DNA from 3 places in the Halonatronomonas betaini genome. Region 3 is predicted to be linked to each of the others. Evidence: riboswitches for the same ligand, from Rfam matches in the RefSeq annotation. Region 3 holds a riboswitch; each other region holds the start of a gene.

Region 1 (6,464 bases), on a different contig from region 3:
CTGGAGCTTCTTCTGCTTTTTTTAATATTATTGCTGCTATAGTCATTGGTGGTGGTGGATTATTATTAAGTTATTTATATTATCATGGTAAACATCAGAAAGAAATAGTTCTACAGGATAAAAAAGAAAACCTTGATAAAGAGCTTGAAGATATACAACATAAGCTTTCTTTGCTTGAAGATGAGATTGAAGCTATAAAAGCCAAAAAGAATTCTGCTGAAAAAGAATTAAACCATTATCAGGAAATTTTAGGTTTAGAAAACTCTGCAAGTCCTGAGCTTATTAAGGATTATTTTAATGGTTTAAGAGATATTAATAATAGTTATGATAGATGGCTAAATACCAGAGAAGAGATTCAAAATAAGAAAGAAAAAATCGTCAGGGAATTAGACGAATTGAGAAACTTACTGGTTCAACTTAATTCAAAGCTAACTGATTCAGCATTAATCCTGCCAGCAGAGGACAGGCTTATTTTAAGGTCAGAAGAATTATTTTCAGCACTGGATAAAGCTTTAGAGTATCTTAATTATGCTCGAAATCTTAATGATGCCTGGCAGGGTAGAGAAACAGCTAAATCTGATATAAGTGATAAGTTTTCAGATTTTTCATCAGATAGAGATCCTGTAGAATTTTTGCAGGATTTTATTAAAAAATCCAATAAGTTTCTGGAATATCGGGAAAAACAAAATCAGCTAGACCAGTTAACCAACCAGTTAGTAGCTAAAATTAGTTCAGCTGATCATATTAAAGATTCTTTTATAGATTCACCACTTGCAAATGAAACCGACACTTTAATTGAACTTTTTCAGAGACATTATAACTCTTTTACCTCCATTGAAGAAGTCGAAACTGTTTATAAAAATTTAAAGGAAGAACTTGATTTAATTGCAAAGAATAAAAAGATGAAAGAAGACAGGCTTCAGAGCTTAAAGGATACAAAAAAAGAGCTGGCCTCACCAGCTAAAATAGAAGAGGCCCATGCTACGATTGACAATAATCAGAGTAAATTAAAAAAGCTTGCAGAAAGATATGCAATTAATAGAACAGCTTCTTTTATATTTAAAGAAGTTCAAGCCCGTGTAATCAAGAGAGCCAGAGAGGAACTATTACAGCCAGCAGCAGATCTATTATCAGAGATGACTGCCGGTGAATATCAGGAAATAAATCCTCCAGCCGACCTTAAAGAAAATGACTTTAAGACCAGACTTGCCAGTGGAAGAGAGCAGGAGACTGTAAATATTTTAAGTAGAGGAACAAAGGAGCAGTTATTTCTTGCTGTTCGCTTAAGCAGAATTAAAGAAATTAAGTCAGCTTTACCGGTAATTCTTGATGATTCTCTGGTTAATTTTGATAGAAGCCATTTAATAAACACAGTTCAGATTCTATCCAGGTTAGGTAACAGCCATCAGATATTTGTATTAACATGTCATCCTCATCTGGTCAGGCATATAAATGATTATACTGATAATGCTCAATACTGGCATCTTGAATCTGGTAAATTCAAAAATGTAGCTGGCAAAGATTTATATAATTTATTATTAAATTAACTAAAAAAGTTTGAAGTTTTTGCAGGAGTTTTTGATTCTATCTAGAATTAGTTCTTTAGTAGCAAATAATATAAAATTAAATAACTGGGCAAACCTGCTGCGAGGCAGGGACGCAAAGCTATGGGTCTTTTATAAAGATTGCCAGGTTGCATACTTTAAACCACGGCAATTTTTGATGCCGTGGTTAATATTTTTTGAGGTGATTAAAATGAAGAGAATTTTAAAGCTGTATAATAAAATTTATAATTATATATCTGAATTAATCTTAGAATTTGAGGGGACTAAAACCTGGTCATAAATCTAATTCAGATAAAATACTGCTAAATATAAAGCAGTTCTAATCCTGCAGCTCTATTCCTTTGAATTATTTAATATTCAAAGGATTATTTTTTATGATATAATAATTATTATAGATTTAAAACTAGTATTATTCTGGGGTGATTAGCTTGATTATTAAAATCCCGTGTAAAAGACATGTAATTTCAATTTTTATGATTATTATAATAATAGTGGTCCTGGTTTTAAGTAGTCAAATTACAAAAGCTTATTCAGTTGAAAATAAAACTCCTTTTGATAATAGTCACTTTATTGAAGTAGATGGAATAAGTTTGCATTACAGAATTGATAAAGCTAGAACAGATCAATCACTAGGAAAGATTTTAATGGTCCATGGCATGGGGGGTTCAACCTATTGCTGGCGTGAAAATACTGGACCATTAAGTGAAAACGGTTTTACTGTAATCACAGTAGACCTTCCTGCCTTTGGTTTTAGTGATAGGCAGCCAGGTCTGGATCATACTGCAAAAAATAGAGCAGACTGGCTATGGGGTCTCCTGGATTATTTAGATTCTGAATTATTTAATGACAACACCCCCTGGATTTTAGTAGGTCATTCTATGGGGGCCAAACCTATTGCTGAAATGACATTTAATAGAAATGAGGATGTTGAGGCATTAGTCTTTGTTGCTGGAGCAGTCTTTAATTCTCCACCTAATTTATTTGGTAATTTAATTGAACAGACTCCTTTCAATCATTTATTTGAATTTGCTATTCGGAATATTATACATCAGCCCTTTGCTATTAATCGAGCTTTAAAATCTGCTTATGGCAGAGAAGTTTCTGAAGAAGAACTGTCAAAATATCTGGAGCCCCTGGAAATTGAAGGAACTGCCAGGGCCTGGATTGATTTAGTAAGAAGCAGTTCTGATGAACTAGATAATCTTGATCAGCTAGAAACTAATATTTTATTAATCTGGGGGGCAGATGATAGTTGGGTTTCAGTTGATGATGCTAGAAAACTTGATGATCAACTTCTTAACTCCAATCTTGAAATTATTGCAGATAATCATCATATGCCTATGGTTACAGCATCAGAAGAAGTGAATAATCTTATTATTAGCTTTCTTTTAGATTCAAGAAATTAACTTATTTTCATTCAATTTTTCATTTAATTAATTTTAGTTTTTAAGGGGTTATACAATGGGGAAAAATATAGTTACTATTTTAATAGTTGATGCAGAAAAAACTTTATATCATAGCATAAAGGAATTAATGGGGGACGAATATTTAATTATCAGCGCAAAATCAGGACGAGAAGCTGTTTCCTTAACAAAAAGAATTAATCCAGATTTAATATTAGCAGATTTAAATTTACCTGATATTGACAGTCTTTCCCTGTGCGAAAAAATTAATGAAATTAACAGTATTAAAGATATACCATTAATATTTATTGCTGATTATGCAAACCAGGATAAAGGCATTGAATGCTTAAATTTAGGAGCTATAGATTTGATTTATAAATCATTTAGTATTGAATTGATTGTAAGAAAGATTAAAAATTATCTATCACTATTTAATTATAAAAACGAAGCCCTAAAATTAAATCAAACAATTGAGCAGAGTCCAGAAACAATTTTAATAACTGATACCAGTGGAGAAATTGAATATGTAAATCCAGGTTTTATTGAACTTACTGGTTATAAGCCTGAAGAAATTATTGGTAGAAATCCAAGGGTATTAAAGTCAGGATATCATACAGATAATTTTTATACTGATCTCTGGGAGACTGTTTCTTCAGGAGAAAAGTGGCATGGTGAAATTTATAATCGCAAAAAAGATGGAGAGTTTTTTTGGGAAGAAACTTCAATTTCACCTATAAAAAATTGGAAAGATGAAACAGTTAAATATATTGCAATTAAACATGATATTACAGAGAAAAAGAAAGCCCAAAAAGAACTTAAATCTACTAAAAATATGCTAGATAAGATTCTAAATTTATCCACTGAAGCAATCAGGTATGTAGATTTAAATTACAATGTAATAAAAACAAATGAAAAATATAAATTATTAAGTGAATCTTATAAAAACAGGGAAGGCTTTAAGAAAAATGATTTAAAATGTTACGAAGTTTTTTGTACTGAAAATTGTAATACAGAAGATTGTTCAATAAAAAAGATATTGGAAAATGGCCAGACTATTCAAGAAGATATTAAAGTTAAATTCAATAATAAAACTAAATATTTTATTGTTACTGTTGTGCCTTATAAAAATGAAGCTGGAGAAATAATTGGTATGATTCAGAGTTTCCGTGATATTACTCAAAGAAAAGAAGATGAGAATAAATTAAAAGAATATAATCAAGAAATTGAATCATTATATAATAAACTAAATAAAGAATTTAAAAAAGGAATTAAGCTACATGAACACTTTTTGCCAAAAAAATTACCAGAAATAGATAACTTCAAATATGAAGTTTATTTTCAACCTGCAGAAAGGTTAGGAGGAGATTTTTATAATGCTATAAAAATTGGTAATTATCTTTTGATCTATCTTGCAGATGTAAGTGGACATGGACTTGATGGTTCAATGCTCAATATATTTTTAAGAGAGACAATCAACAATTATATCTCCAGTAAATTAAATAATAATATTGATTTATCTCCTGATGCTTTATTAAAACATATAATTAATAGATATCACCAGGAAGAATTTTCAAGAGATTATATGGTTTGTCTTCTGATAGGGTTATTGAATATTGAAGAAAGAGAATTTTCATTTATTAATGCCGGCATTCAGGTTCCACCTGTAATCATCAGGGAAGATGGAACTTTAAGAAAGTTACAGAATTCAGGTGCACCTATTTCTACAGCTATTGATATAAAATTTTATAACCAGACTTTAAATCATAAACTTGAAAACTTCAAAATTCTATCTGGTGACAAATTATTTTTAACTACAGATGGGCTGGTAGAAGAAACTTCTAAAGATATAAATAACAAAATTCCTGAAATGTATGGAGAAAAAAGACTTGATAAAGTTTTAAAGAATTCCTGTCACCTTAAACCAATAGAGATTATTAAAAAAATCAAAAAAGATTTCAAAGATTATACCGGTAATGAAATTGGCAGTGATGATATAACTTATATGATTATTAGCGGTGAATGAAATAATAATTTATTGAGGTGAATTCTTTGTTAGCTCTTATAATTTTTCTGCAATTAGTTATAGCAGGTGTTATTATTTTAGGTTTTAGGATAAATTCAGATCTTGGTTATATTATAACTGCATTAGCAGTTATAGTTGCATTTTTAACTCTTAGATCATTAATCCCATTAATGATCTTTCAATTTGCAATTATTTATTTTGCAATGAAAGTAGGAAAGAACTTATCTAAAACAATTAAAAACTGAATATTATTTAAAGATGATTCATAACTTTGCAGGTTCTTTTTTAGGCTATTAAGTCTGGATTTTTTCATTCTGATAATTATTTTAAATTTAAAGCAGGAGAAGTTTTTTCTATCTCTAATTATTTATTGAGTAAAAATTAATTTTAAATTATAGGAGTGATATTTTGCTAACAGATAGAATAAAAACATCAATTTTAATCGGTTCACTTTTAGGCATTATCTGTATCTTAGGAGCTGGTTATAGAACTGGATTTGCCGGTAACTGGATATCATTATGGGCCCTCTGGTATAATCGTTTTTTAATGGGCGTTGTTATTGGTTTAGTAACCAATAATAAACGGCATGTTGCTATTATTAGAGGAGCAATTTTAGGACTACTGGTTTCATTTGCTTATTATTTTACAACCGGTTTTGCCGATGTTGTAAGCTTTTTAGCCGGTGGAATCTATGGAATTATTATTGATTATCTGGCAAGTCGCCACCAGTGGATAACTGCAAAATTTAAGGATATGATATCTAGAAATAATAAAATTAGTACCTAGTTAATTATTAAAAAGCAGTTCGTTTCTAAATAAGTTTTTCCAGGGGGAAATTATGAAATCAGTCTTAAAAGATTTTTTTAGCGATGATAATTTAGATTATGGAGATCTTCGTTTTGAAAAGAATAACCAGACAGAAATTAGATATGAAAACCAGGATTTAAAAGAAGTTAAATCATCATACCGTGAAGGTGGCCATCTTAGAGTTTACAACCAGGGTGTAAAAGCAGTAAATTCATTCAGTCAACTTAAAGATGCCAGAAAAGCCAAAAAAGAGCTGGCCAATTCAATATCAGGAACAGAAGAGCTCATTTCTGAAGCTGCTAAATTAAAGGAAGCAGAGGTTATCAAGGATAAACATTTTATAAACCCTGATACCAACCCAAAAAACTACAGTCTGGAAGAGAAAAAAGAATTAGTAGAAAATTACAATCGCCTGGCTTTAGAGCAGGAGCATATAATTAAGACAAATTTTACTTATAGAGATTTTTACTCTAGGCGAATTTTTATAAATTCAGAGGGTTCAGAAATAGAATATGACCTTCTAGGCAGTCTAATCAGTGGCGCAGTCTATGCAAAAAAGAATGATGTTGTTCAGGTTAAAAGGGTCTCCTTTGGAGGTTTTCCTGAATTTGATAACCTCTTTAATCGTGAAGATGACTTATTAAAAGAAATTGATATTTTACAGCA
Region 2 (6,464 bases), on a different contig from region 3:
TATACTGGAATGTAACTACAAACCACAGGCTGTAAGAAGAGTAGAAATACCTAAGCCTGGTGGTGGAGTAAGACTACTTGGTATCCCAACAGTAACGGATAGAATGATTCAGCAGGCAATAACACAACAGCTGACACCAATATTTGACCCAGGATTTTCAGAATATAGTTATGGGTTCAGACCTGGAAGGAATGCACATCAGGCAGTAAATAAAGCTAAAGAATATATAAATGATGGCTATACATGGGTGGTCGATATTGACCTTGAAAAGTATTTTGATACTGTTCAACATGATAAACTGATGTCTTTGGTAGCCAGAAAAGTGCAGGATAGAAGGGTGCTGAAATTGATAAGAGCTTATCTTAACTCAGGAGTAATGATTGATGGTCTAATTAAGAAAACAGATGAAGGATGTCCTCAGGGAGGACCTCTAAGTCCACTACTCAGTAACATTATGTTGGACGAACTGGACAAAGAATTGGGAAAACGCAATCATAAATTCTGCCGTTATGCTGATGACAATCAGATCTATGTCAAAAGTAGGAAAGCGGCTGAAAGAGTTATGAAAAGCATAACTTTATTTATTGAAAAGAAACTGAAACTTAAAGTTAATACAACAAAAAGTGCAGTCGGCAGACCCTGGAGAAGAAAATTCTTAGGGTTCTCATTTTATCGGATGAATGGTGAAGTAAGGATAAGAATCCACCCGAAATCAATCAAGAAAATCAAAACAAAGATAAAAGAACTCACATCAAGAAACAAGCCCTGGACGATGAAATATCGTTTTAAGAAATTAAAACAGACAATCACAGGGTGGGTTAGCTATTACAAAATAGCTGATATGAAAAGCAAGATGCGAGCTCTTGATCAGTGGGCAAGACGACGAATAAGAATGTGCTACTGGAAACGGTGGAAGAAGGTCAAAACCCGCTTTAGGATGCTCAGGAAATTAGGTATTAAAGAGCCCAAAGCGTGGGAATATGCTAACACAAGGAAAGGCTACTGGAGAATATCCAATAGCCCTATACTTGCAAAAAGCTTTACCAATCAGTTATTAAAGAAACTCGGATACTTTAGTTTTACAGAAAGATATGCACAAGTAATTAATACTTAATGAACCGCCCAGTACCGAACGGTATGCTGTGGTGGTGTGAGAGGACGAGAAATAAATTAATTATTTCTCTCCTACTCGATTGCGTTATCCCAGCATCATCGTGCATTATCCCAGCATTATTCAAATCATCGCAAGTATTCCCTATAATAATAAACAGAAAGTGATAGAAAAATCAATAGAGATCGCAGCATCAATAGGAGGAAGTTATTTATGGAGTCGGCCTTTATCTGCGATAAAATCCTATTCAGTCACATATATGAGCTGGAAAGTCGACGGTCTGAAAGAGATTGCTGGCCCTCGACCTACTTTTACCAGATAAAGATTGACACTTATCCAGAAAATCAACCCAGTATCAAAGAGGCCGGCCAGCATTTGCTGGATATCCTTTCCTCAGAAATTAGCTGCTGCGATGTCCTCTGTCAGCTAAATCATGACCAATACGCATTAATCCTTTATGATGTCGATTCCAGAGAAGCTGACAGAATAAAAGATAGAATCTCAAACCATTATAAGCAAACAGCTAGCAAGCTTGAAGCTAAGCTTGAGATAGATTACAAATCCTTATAATAGAATAAATCAAACCTGGAGGTGATTAAAAAACCTGACTCAGCCGAACTGAAAGTTGCTGGATTGGCAGTTTAGGCATGTGGAGAGCACTATAAGAATTAGCTTAATATTTAACCTTCCTTATTGGAGGCAGTGACCTGTTATCTTAAATCTGGTCACCTGAAAAGATAGCAGTGAGCCAGTGGTGAAACCGACCAAAGGGAAAAACCAAATCCAATAAAGGGGGATTAATACTAATGAGAAAACTATTTATCGGTATTTTAGCAATAGCAGTCGTCTTTGGTATGAGCATGGGAGTAATGGCTGATGAAGGTCATGAAGCTACAATTGACCAGGATGGGACTAATTTAGATGCTATGATTGAGCAAGTGGGTGAATCTCATGAGGCTAAAATAACTCAAGAAGGCAATCTTTGGGGATTAGGTCATGATATTCATGATCCAGGCTGGGAAGCTGCAACATATTCCTGGATTGATCAAGCAGGAATAAGAAATGAAGCAATAATTAATTCAGTATCTAGCAGTGATAATACTGCATTATTTTTAAGAATTAATCAAGATGGTATGGAAAATTTTGCTGAAATAAATAGAAATTATGATGAAAATGGTGCTAATTCTTGGTCTGAGATAGATCAAATGGGAAATGAAAATAAAGCTATAATAGATTCATATTTATCAGATTACCCATGGTCAATTTCAAGTGCAGTAACTATCTATCAAGATGGAGATGAAAATAAAGCTGATGTTTTCTCAGGTGGGGAAACTCAGAACCTAGGCGGTAGTGATGCAGATTTAGTTCAAGAGGGTAACAGAAATATCATTGAACTAGTTCAAACTGAAGCAAATGCTTGGATTAAACAAGATGGAGACGATAATTTATTCAGGCTTGAGCATAATACAGAATTCCCAGCACAAAATGACTCAGAAGTATTCTTCACTCAGGAAGGCGACGAAAACAAGTTTGTAGGATTTAATGGTGAAGAAAAAACCGATCGGGCAGTACAAACTGATTCCGTGTTTGCTGGTCAGCAAACTGGTGATAGAAATGTTATAGGTCTCCACCAGGGTGGAAATGATTCTGCAGAAATAAATCAAATTGGAAATGATAATACAGCTTTATTATGGCAAAGTGAAGATGCAGGTCATTCATCTGATATAAATCAAGAAGGATATGAAAATACTGCTGAAGTAATACAAAGCACTAATTAATAGATCTAATAGGTGTTATAATAATGGGCACCTTATTTAATAAGGTGCCCATTATTTCAAAAGCTTAGTTAATTATAGTTGTTTATAGTTATAGGCCTTAATTATTGGTTATAGATTATATTTTTAGTTTTAAGGATTCAAAATGATCTTTAACTAATAAAAAGGAGGCTTATTAATATAATGAAAAAACTATTTGCTTTTACTTTGGCTGTTATATTAGTCTTTGGTATCAGTTTTGTTGGATTGGCAGGCAATGAAGCAGATATTGACCAGATAGGGGACAGCGCAGAAGCTGATGTGGAACAAATAGGTAATGAGCATTTAGGAATAATAAATCAAACAACTGGTAATGTTGCTAATTTAGAACAAGAAGGATCTAATCATGTGGCAACTATTAATCAACAGCATCCTTCAGAAATAGCAGTAATTACATCTGAAATTATTTAAAAAGGAGATAACCATACAGCAGATATTCTTCAGACTTTTGGAACAGGTAATTCTGAAGCTATAATATCTCAAGATGGCGAATTGAATTTAGGGGATATTTATCAAGCCGGGCCAGATATGAATGCTGATATTGAGCAGGATGGTATAATAAATACTGCTTTAATTTATCAAATTTGGGCTCGAGAAAATAATTCAATTATAAAACAAGAAGGGGAATCTAATTTTGCTAATATAAATCTTATGTCATCAGTAGAGGGAAAAGCAAGAATAAATCAAGAAGGAATCGCAAATGAAGCAGAAATATTTGGTGATATCGCCCATAGAGGTATCTATTCAATAAATCAAATTGGAGAAGCTAATACCGTTAATATTAATCAGCATGACTTTGTTGAAGGTAATGAAGCTCAAATAGATCAATTTGGCGACAATAATGAAGCTCAGATAGTTCAATTTGCTGTAGATTGGAATATTACTGGAAATAATGAAGGCTCTATTGTTCAAAGAGGTAATGATAATTCAGCATTAATTAATCAAACTGCAGCAGAAGATATTGCTACAATAAATCAAGAAGGAAATTCTAATTCTGCAACAGTAATTCAGGGGAATTGATTGAATTTCAATTCATTGCAGCCTGTTAATTCAGGCTGTATCAAAATCACTTTAAGTAGGTGATATAATGGAAAAATTGGCCTTCAAAAATATAATAAGAAAACTAAACAGTTTATTTATTAAAAAATTTATGTTAGTTATTTTAATATGTGTATTTGTTCTGTCTGCTGGAATTTTTGTTCAGGCTGAAGATATTAATGATGAATTGCTAGAATTAGAATCTGAAAATCAAAAAAATTTATTAGGCGAAGTTTCAATCCTGGATTACAATGATATAAGCTATAATACTTATACAGATAATTTGGCTAATATAAACCAGGTGGGAAACATTAATTTTGCTTCAATAGAACAAGTAGGGGTAAACAATTATAGTTTGATTAAACAAATTGGTAATAATAATTCAACAGAGATTTATCAAGAAGGAGACAATAATATAGGAATTACTCATCAAGACGAATTTGCTTGGTGGTCTGGAAATAATGAAGCCTCTATTGAACAAAATGGAGATTATAATATAGCTTTAATAGCTCAATATGGAAGCAATCATACAGGACAAATAAATCAGAGTAAAGATGATAATGAAGCTGGAATTATTCAATTAGGAACAAATACAAGTAAAAGGATAGATCAAAACGGAGAGAATAACTCAGCTGATATCATGAGTTTTAAAAATGATGAGAGTTTAGAAGTAATTCAACACGGTGACAACCAGAATATAGAAATCCTGATCGGTGAGTAGAAAGGAGGTGAAATAGTGAGAATCATAAAAAGCCTCCTTTTTCTTCTGTTAATTTTACTGGTTATATCTGGAGTTACAATCCAAACCGCCACAGTAGCTGAACTCAATCTTAACTTAGAACCAGGTTTCAATTATGAAATAACAATAGATGATAGCTGGAATATCAGGATCATTTTCTCTGATAACAATAACTATCAGGAAGTTTTTCAATCTGGCGATAAAAATTTTTCTCTTATTTTTCAGCAGGGCGAAAATTCTGAAGCCCGTATTTCTCAGGAAGGTAGCGGCAATCAGGCAGTAATCAATCAGCAATCAGTTAGTGATGCTGAGAGTAATGCAGATGCAGAGACCAATAATAGTCCAGATGGTGACGATGATGATAAGGAGGATGATTAACTTTGACTAAAAACTATAAGAATATGGCAGCAATAATTACAATTAGTTTATTTCTGGCAGTAATTATTCTGGCAACACCTGCCCTGGCAGAAGAGGATGAAGATTTAGAATGGAGAATGGAGCTGATTGAGGCTTCCAGGGCAATGATGGAAGAGGAGGATACCCCGGAGTTTAGAAACCATAAACTGGGCTCTGTCTTTACAACCTATGGCGAAGGCGACAATCTAATTAATACTGGCCTGAGATTTGCACCCCAGCTAGGTTCTCCAGCTGGCAGGCCATTAAGGTTTATCGGTGAAGTCTTTTATCTCAGAGCCGAGAGCGAGATCGCCGGGTTTATGTCATTATCCTTTGAGCCAATTGAGAATATTTACATTGGCGCCGGTGGCGATGTTATCGGTGAGGCAGAATACCATCTCTTTGCCGGCTGGGATATCACAGATAATATCTTTGTTGAGGCCAGAGCTATAAATACAGGTGGAAGTTTCGAAGATAGCAATGTCTATCCAGTAGCTGGCTTCCAGATTAGCTTTTAGAGGAGGTTTAAATAAATGAAAAAGATAATTCCTATAATTGTTGCATTTGCGCTGGTTTTAGCATTTGCAGGTAATATCGAAGCCTTTAATGGCTATAACTATACCATGAGCTGGAGTTTCCAGACCTTTAATGATCCAAATGCCCGGCAGGTGGCAATCAATACCGCTGAAACCCAGAGAGAATTAGTTGATGAAGAAGAGGACCCAATTCAGGATTTTGCTGATGGCCTGGAGCGGAGACTATATAGCTCAGCCCAGCGGGAAATCGTTGATATGATCATGGATGAAGATGAAGTACCCTATGGCGAATTTGATGCCGGTAACTTAAATATATCTGTAGCCGAAGATCCCCAGACTGGCGAGGTTATCGTTGAAATAGTCGACCAGATTAGCGGTGACAGCACAATTATAACCTATTCAGATGATGATTTCGGTGGTGACTTTGGCGGCTGGTAAATCACAAGCTGTTAGGAGGATATAAATATGACATATGAAGCTAAAACCTTAATAGGTATTATAGCATTAAGCCTTGTTGCTATACTAATAATTCCCGGGGTTACCCTGGCCGAAGATTTAGATGATGCCAGTATCGATGAACTAATGGATAAAATCTTAGAAGAAGCCGATGAAATTAAATCTTCGGAGAAGAATGTAACTGTGGCCACCCAGCTGCTGGCAGCTCTGCCTGAGCCAGCTGAAGATGAAAAAGCCTCAATTGCAGTCTATAATATTGCCGATAAGACTGGACAGCGCCAGGAGACTGGTTCAGCAGTCGTCACCCAGGGGGCAACAGATATGCTAATTACCGCCCTGGCCAGGTCAAGGCAGTTTAATGTCCTGGATAGATC
Region 3 (6,464 bases):
AATATCATGGCCATCGATGCCTGCCGCTTTACCGGCGGACTTATCCAGACCTTTATCAGCTCAGATTATAACTCAAATGCCAGTAAAGAGGACAGTATCAGATCCACAGCAGATCAACTATCCCTGGATGGCAGGGTAAAAGAGGCAATCACAGGCGCCCTCACTAAAGAGTCAGACCAGCAGATAAAATCAGATGGCTTTGTCATCAATTCATTAGAGGCCAGCCTCTGGTCATTTGTAAATACCAGCACCTTTAAAGCGGCAGTCTTAAAAGCTGTCAACTTAGGCCATGACGCCGATACAACAGGAGCTATCACCGGCCAGATCGCCGGGGCCTTCTATGGCAGAGACGGAATTCCTGAAAGCTGGATCCTGCAGCTGGCTGATGAAGCTAAAATCTATGAGATCATAGACGATCTCTTCTCCATCAGATTCTAACTTAGCAGCCTGCAAAAATACCTGTATACAGGTATTCAAGTCCTGATATATTTTACTTTACCACTTTAATAAGGTATAATAAATAGTGCATAAGCCATCAGCGGCCCAACAAGTATATTAGTAGTCGAGGAAACCTGGGCTTACCAGCCGGCAATAGCTGCCGGTATTTTTAAGTTGCTGATGGAAATTTCACAGGAAAGGAGGCTATAATTAAGTGAGCAAATTGAGCATTGAGCAGGTTGATAGTCAAGACAGGGCCAGCCAGTTGACAGAACATGAGAAGGAAGTAATGGAGGAAAAGTTAAGGCGGTCCTTCCGCAAAACCACAAGAGTGTTTAGTTAAAACCTCAAATTATTTAGAACCAATTTTTATGCGGAAAAACAGTTAAATCTTAAGTTCAAAAGAAAGACCACCGGTGGCAATAGCTATCGGTGGTTTTTCTGCTTTAATGCAAAAATATTTAATGGACCCAACGGTTACCCGACGGTTACCAAACGGTATCTCTTAACAAATTTCACAAAGTCTCCAGGGTAAACTAAAAACAATTAAATTTAAAAATATTTTTAAATTTTTTCTAGCAACAAAACCATCTAAATCGCTATAATTATTGATATTACAGGCAGCAAGCTTGTTTTACCATATAACCACTTCATTTGTAAAGTATTTGCTATAAATGGTATAATGTATAAGTTAATAGGTGAATGTGATATCATTCATATTAACTGGAGCTTTATCCAGGAGTCAAGTATTAAAAAGTTAAATAATTAATCTACTTTAAAAAGTAGATAGGAGGAAATTTCTATGATAAATAAAGAAGAATTAGAAGAATTATATTGGGGAGAACCAGGAACTGAAATGGGAACGTATATTATTGCAGATAAGTTAGGATGTAGTCAATCTACAATTTACAGGCATTTTAAAAAATATAATATCCCTGTTAGACCACCAACTACAGAAAGTAATGAATGTATGACTAAAGCAAGTGTTGAAACAAGCAGCCGCAAGTTTAAGGAATTATATGAAAGTGGTATGTTGGATATACCCGTTATGTCCGGTGAAAATAGCCCTAATTATGGGAAGAAGGCTTCAGTTGAAACGAGAAAAAAGATGAGTGAAGCCAGAACAAAATACTGTAATACTAATCCATTAGACAAAGATATAGCTCTAGAAATTTATGATTTATATAAAAACACCGATATATCGTTAGAAAGTTTAAAAGATAAATATAAGCGCTCAATGAAAATTATTCATTCAATAGTTAGTTGTAAACACTGGACAACTAAAGATTTAACACCAATCTCAAAGCCTTGTGGTCAAAAAGGTATTTCTCATCCTAAAGCTATAATAGACAAAAAAACTGCCTTAAAAATTTTTGATGATTATAAAACTAGTAATTTAAAAAAGAAAGAGCTTGCTAATAATTATGGAGTCTCTTATAAGATAGTACATCAAATAGTAAATTGCAAACACTGGACAACCAGGGATTTAACACCGATTCCCATTACTACAGAGAATAATGGTATTTATCATCACAGGTCTAAAATAAATAAAGAAACCGGCTTAGAAATCTATAAAAAATATAAAAATAGCGATCTTACACAAAAAGATTTAGCAAAAGAATATGGAGTTCACATTTCTACTATAGGCTTCATAATTAGATGTACTCACTGGACAACTAAAGATCTAACACCAATCTCAAAGACTTCTAGTCAAAAAGGTATTTCTCATCCCAAAGCTATAATAGATAAAAAAACTGCCTTAAAAATTTATAATGATTATAAAACTAGTAATTTAAAAAAGAAGGAACTTGCTAATAATTATGGAGTCTCTTATAATATAGTATATCAAATAGCAAATTGCAAACACTGGACAACCAGGGATTTAACACCGATTCCCAATACTACAGAGAATAAAGGTGTTTATAATCACAGCGCTAAAATTGATAAAGAAGCCGGCTTAGAGATTTATAATAAATATAAAAATAATAATATAAAGAAAAAGGTCCTCGCAAATGATTATGGGGTTTCTGTTAGAACAATAGGCCTAATAATAAATTGCAAACACTGGACAACAGAGCACTTATTAGATGACTAAGCTCGGAGTTTCACTGCTTTAATTAAACCTTACATCCAGCCAGTATCACGTTTCAACTCTGGATATATTTTACTTTAACAATTTAATTGGATATAATAGGAACAATAAAAGATTTAATTATCTTTTATCTATTGTCTGCTTGCTGCTAATTGGAGGTAAATTAATATAATGATAAATATAAATACTGCGAATCTCAAAGAGTTACAGAATGTAAAAGGAATTGGTCAAAAAACCGCTGAAAGTATTATAGAATATCGCAATAATAATGGTGAATTTTCATATTTAAGAGATCTACTTGAAATTAACGGTATAGGAGCAAAAACACTTGAAAGCATAAAGCCCCAAATTACTGCTGGAGAAGGAGATGATATTAAAAATACGACTATTGAATTCAATCCTGAAGAATATGATCTCGATCAGCCTGAACAGGTTCATCTGGTTGGCTCAATGAATAACTGGGATCCAGCCGATAAGAGTTATCCTCTGAAAAAAGGAGAGGGTGAGGTCTGGAAAAACACATTTAAATTAAAGGAGGGAGCTGAATATAAGATTATGTATGACTCTTCCAGCTGGGAAGAGGACAAACATGTTGGCTATTATGGCAGTAATCTTGTTGTAGAATAATTTATTTGTCAGCCATTTTCCATCAGCAGCCCATTAAGAATACTAGCAGTCGAGCAGACCAGGGCATATCAGCCGGCAATAACTGCCGGAATTTATTCAATTGCTGATGAAATACAAAAATAAAGTTGGCTGCAACTAATTTGGATAGGAGTAGATTGAGTAGCGAGTAGCTAGATTATCCAGACAGGGCTAGCCTGATCACAGAAGACGAGAATGAGATAATTGAGTAAAAGTTAAGGCAGTCCTTCCGCAAAACAACAAGAGTGCTTAGTTAAAATTATTTAATGATTTAGATTTTATTTTTAGCGGAAAATATAATTAAATAGCTTTAATAAATAACACCTGGTGAGATTCCAGGTGTTATTTATTTTAAATCCTTAAATATAAAAATAAAGCATAATTAATTTCTAAATAAGGGCAGGATAATTCTACTTAATCAAGAATTAGTAATTAAATATCATAATTTAATACTTTATGGGCAAAACTACTGAGAAGTAGTGGCGCAAAGCTATGGGTCTTTATGAGATTGCCAGGTTGCATTTTTAGTGACTATAGCTTTATGCTATAGTTTTTTTAGTTATAATTAATAAAACTTCAAAGTTAATAAGGCTTAAGAAGGAGGTAATAATTGATCATGAAATTAAACCAGAACGAACAGGAAGCATATAATAAATTCAGTGGAACCCTGCTTGGCCTGGCTATTGGCGATGCCCTGGGAGCAGCTGTAGAATTTATGCCAAGAGGTGTATTTAAGAAAGTAACAGGTATGCGAGGTGGCGGCCCCCATAATCTAGACCCTGGTTACTGGACCGATGATACCAGTATGGCCCTCTGCCTGGCCGAAAGTCTCATCGAATCAGGCTTTGACTTAAAGGACCAGCTGGATAAATACCTGAAATGGTATCAAGAAGGGTATCTAAGTTCTACTGGCAGCTGCTTTGATATTGGGATTAACACTGCCCATTCCCTGGATAATTATGATAAGACCAGGGAGTTACCTCCTAAAAAAGAAAGAGCCGCCGGCAATGGCAGCTTAATGCGCCTGGCACCTGTTCCCATGTATTATCGGAACAGCTTTCAGAAAGCAGTCAAATATTCTGGCGAAAGTTCACTGACAACCCATAATAATATCATGGCAGTTGATGCCTGTTCTTTTGCTGGAGGGCTTATTCAGCAGTTTATCAATTTGAATAATAATCCAGCAGTCAGTAAAGCAGAGGTAATTAAATCAACTGCTGAGCAACTTTCCCTGGATAGCAGAGTCATCGGGGCAATCACTGGAGCCCTGGCCAAAGATTCAGATTCTGAAATATCCTCAGATGGTTTCGTCATCAATTCATTAGAGGCCAGCCTCTGGTCATTTGTAAATACCAATACCTTTGAAACAGCCGTCTTAAAAGCTGTCAACCTGGGCCATGACGCCGATACCGTAGGTGCAATCACCGGAGAAATTGCCGGAGCCTTTTATGGCAGAGATAACATCCCGGAAAGCTGGATCCAGCAGCTGGCTTTAAAAGATAAAATTTTTGAGATAATCGATGATCTCTTTGTAGAATCCAGAGTTTAATTTTAACTCCAACCTAATTATAAAATATTTTAATTAATCCAGGCTTAATCACAGATATTGCAGGAGATTATGAGTTGAATCTTTAATTATATGGTAGATGATATTTTAAATAGGTTTTAAGCTATCAGATAGCTGTTTTTTCTTATTTTGACTTAAGCCTGAATAGATTGCCTGGATTAATCTGCCAGGTGTTAAAATAGGGGTATATTTTGAGTCTGTTGAGATTTTACTGGCAGACGTTGTATTTCAGTAGTTATTTAGAAATATTATTTTCTTATAAAGAATTATTGGAGTAAATTAGCAGGAGTTCTTTGATGAAAGTAGAATTTATATGTTAGATTATATCTTAAAACAATTAATTATTTGGTGGTGGTTATAATCAAAGTATTTCCAAGTGATTATAGTAATTTGAATTTAGATAAACATGATAAACTTTTAGTTAATTCTTTAAAAAATAAGTTGACTGAAGAAAATATACTTTTACTTGATGTTAATCCACTTAAAATTAAAGATGGAGAATATCATATTTTGATTTTAAATAATAAATTAATTTTTTTAAAAAGGTTAAATTTTGATTCATTAGAATCTTTCATTCAAACAGTTAAATTTTTTTTAAAAGATAGTCAGAAAAATGATTATAAAAGATTAAAACAAAGACTAAATAATCATAGACAATTAGTTAAAGATAAAAATAATCAGTTACTAAGGTTTGATATACAAATAAAGTATTATTTACCTGATTTCAACATCAAAAATTATGAATACACTAAATTAAATAAAGAAATAAAATATTTTCTTGATGATTGTATATTTCAAAATGAATTCCGAAAAATCATAACAAATCCTCAAAAAGAATTTAAGGTATCCAATGACCAAAAAATAATTACTCACGAAATGAAAAAAGTGATTTTGCAAAAATTATCTCCAGAATATACTATTTCAAAACCTAATATTGGGGAGATTATTAATCATTCCAATACGGATGATAAGGATTATTATGTTAAATCAAATGATAGAATTGCAAATATTTATACCCTTGATGAAGAACAAATTAATATAATTAATAATATTTCTAAAGGTAACCAATTGTTACTAGCATGTGCAGGTAGTGGTAAAAGTGTTTTATTATTGTCTAAATGTTTTAAGGCGGCGAGTAAACATCCAGATAGAAAATTTTTATTAACTTGTTATAATGTAAATTTAAAAAACTATTATGAATGGCAGATTGAAGTAGCTGGTTTCAGAGAAAAAAATGTTGAATGTATTACATTTTTAGCTTTGTGTAAAAGATTAATTAAAAATAATAAATTAAAATATAATGGGAAAAGAGATGATTTTGATAAGATATTTGAAACAGTAAAGAAAGCATTAAAGGAAGGCAAAATAAATGAAAGATATTTTGGGATTTTTATTGATGAAGTTCAAATTTTTAAATCAGAATGGTATAAGTTTTGCTTCAATTTGTTAGAAAACAAAAACAGTAATGACCATTTGTTTGTTGTTTGTGGAGACTTATCCCAAAGGGTAAAACTGGAATTAGAGCAGGGTAAAGCACCATGGCAAGGAGATGAAAAACTACCTGATTTTAATAAAGAAAAGAATATAATTAGAATTGAAAAGAATTATAGAAATACTAAGCAAATTAATGATTATATAAATAGTTTTATTGGCTTAGCAAGAAATTGTTTAAGTAGACTTAGATTTAAACATGGTAGTGAAGATTTGTTTTTAAGAGGTAAA

What was found. Region 3 has a riboswitch for cyclic di-GMP ahead of I0Q91_RS00370 (ADP-ribosylglycohydrolase family protein). Riboswitches for the same ligand answer to the same signal wherever they lie in the genome.
Region 1: it holds a riboswitch for cyclic di-GMP, as region 3 does, so the genes downstream of both, I0Q91_RS07315 (alpha/beta fold hydrolase) here and I0Q91_RS00370 (ADP-ribosylglycohydrolase family protein) in region 3, are expected to answer to the same signal.
Region 2: it holds a riboswitch for cyclic di-GMP, as region 3 does, so the genes downstream of both, I0Q91_RS08105 (hypothetical protein) here and I0Q91_RS00370 (ADP-ribosylglycohydrolase family protein) in region 3, are expected to answer to the same signal.

What each region holds. Positions count from the first base shown of each region.
Region 1 covers NZ_JADPIE010000003.1:380,597-387,060, reverse strand. Annotated here, with positions in the region: gene I0Q91_RS07320 (ATP-binding protein) at 1-1,547, shown strand, start outside; cyclic di-GMP riboswitch class I at 1,625-1,701, shown strand; gene I0Q91_RS07315 (alpha/beta fold hydrolase) at 1,994-2,971, shown strand; gene I0Q91_RS07310 (PAS domain S-box protein) at 3,027-4,991, shown strand; gene I0Q91_RS07305 (hypothetical protein) at 5,018-5,236, shown strand; gene I0Q91_RS07300 (hypothetical protein) at 5,400-5,777, shown strand; gene I0Q91_RS07295 (TldD/PmbA family protein) at 5,830-6,464, shown strand, end outside.
Region 2 covers NZ_JADPIE010000004.1:128,057-134,520, forward strand. Annotated here, with positions in the region: gene ltrA (group II intron reverse transcriptase/maturase) at 1-1,114, shown strand, start outside; gene I0Q91_RS08100 (hypothetical protein) at 1,325-1,681, shown strand; cyclic di-GMP riboswitch class II at 1,798-1,886, shown strand; gene I0Q91_RS08105 (hypothetical protein) at 1,918-2,889, shown strand; gene I0Q91_RS08110 (hypothetical protein) at 3,070-3,336, shown strand; gene I0Q91_RS08115 (hypothetical protein) at 3,397-3,945, shown strand; gene I0Q91_RS08120 (hypothetical protein) at 4,013-4,684, shown strand; gene I0Q91_RS08125 (hypothetical protein) at 4,700-5,080, shown strand; gene I0Q91_RS08130 (hypothetical protein) at 5,083-5,616, shown strand; gene I0Q91_RS08135 (curli assembly protein CsgF) at 5,632-6,072, shown strand; gene I0Q91_RS08140 (CsgG/HfaB family protein) at 6,100-6,464, shown strand, end outside.
Region 3 covers NZ_JADPIE010000001.1:57,429-63,892, forward strand. Annotated here, with positions in the region: gene I0Q91_RS00350 (ADP-ribosylglycohydrolase family protein) at 1-438, shown strand, start outside; gene I0Q91_RS00355 (hypothetical protein) at 653-781, shown strand; gene I0Q91_RS00360 (NUMOD3 domain-containing DNA-binding protein) at 1,241-2,533, shown strand; gene I0Q91_RS00365 (helix-hairpin-helix domain-containing protein) at 2,702-3,157, shown strand; cyclic di-GMP riboswitch class I at 3,625-3,699, shown strand; gene I0Q91_RS00370 (ADP-ribosylglycohydrolase family protein) at 3,792-4,724, shown strand; gene I0Q91_RS00375 (DEAD/DEAH box helicase) at 5,133-6,464, shown strand, end outside.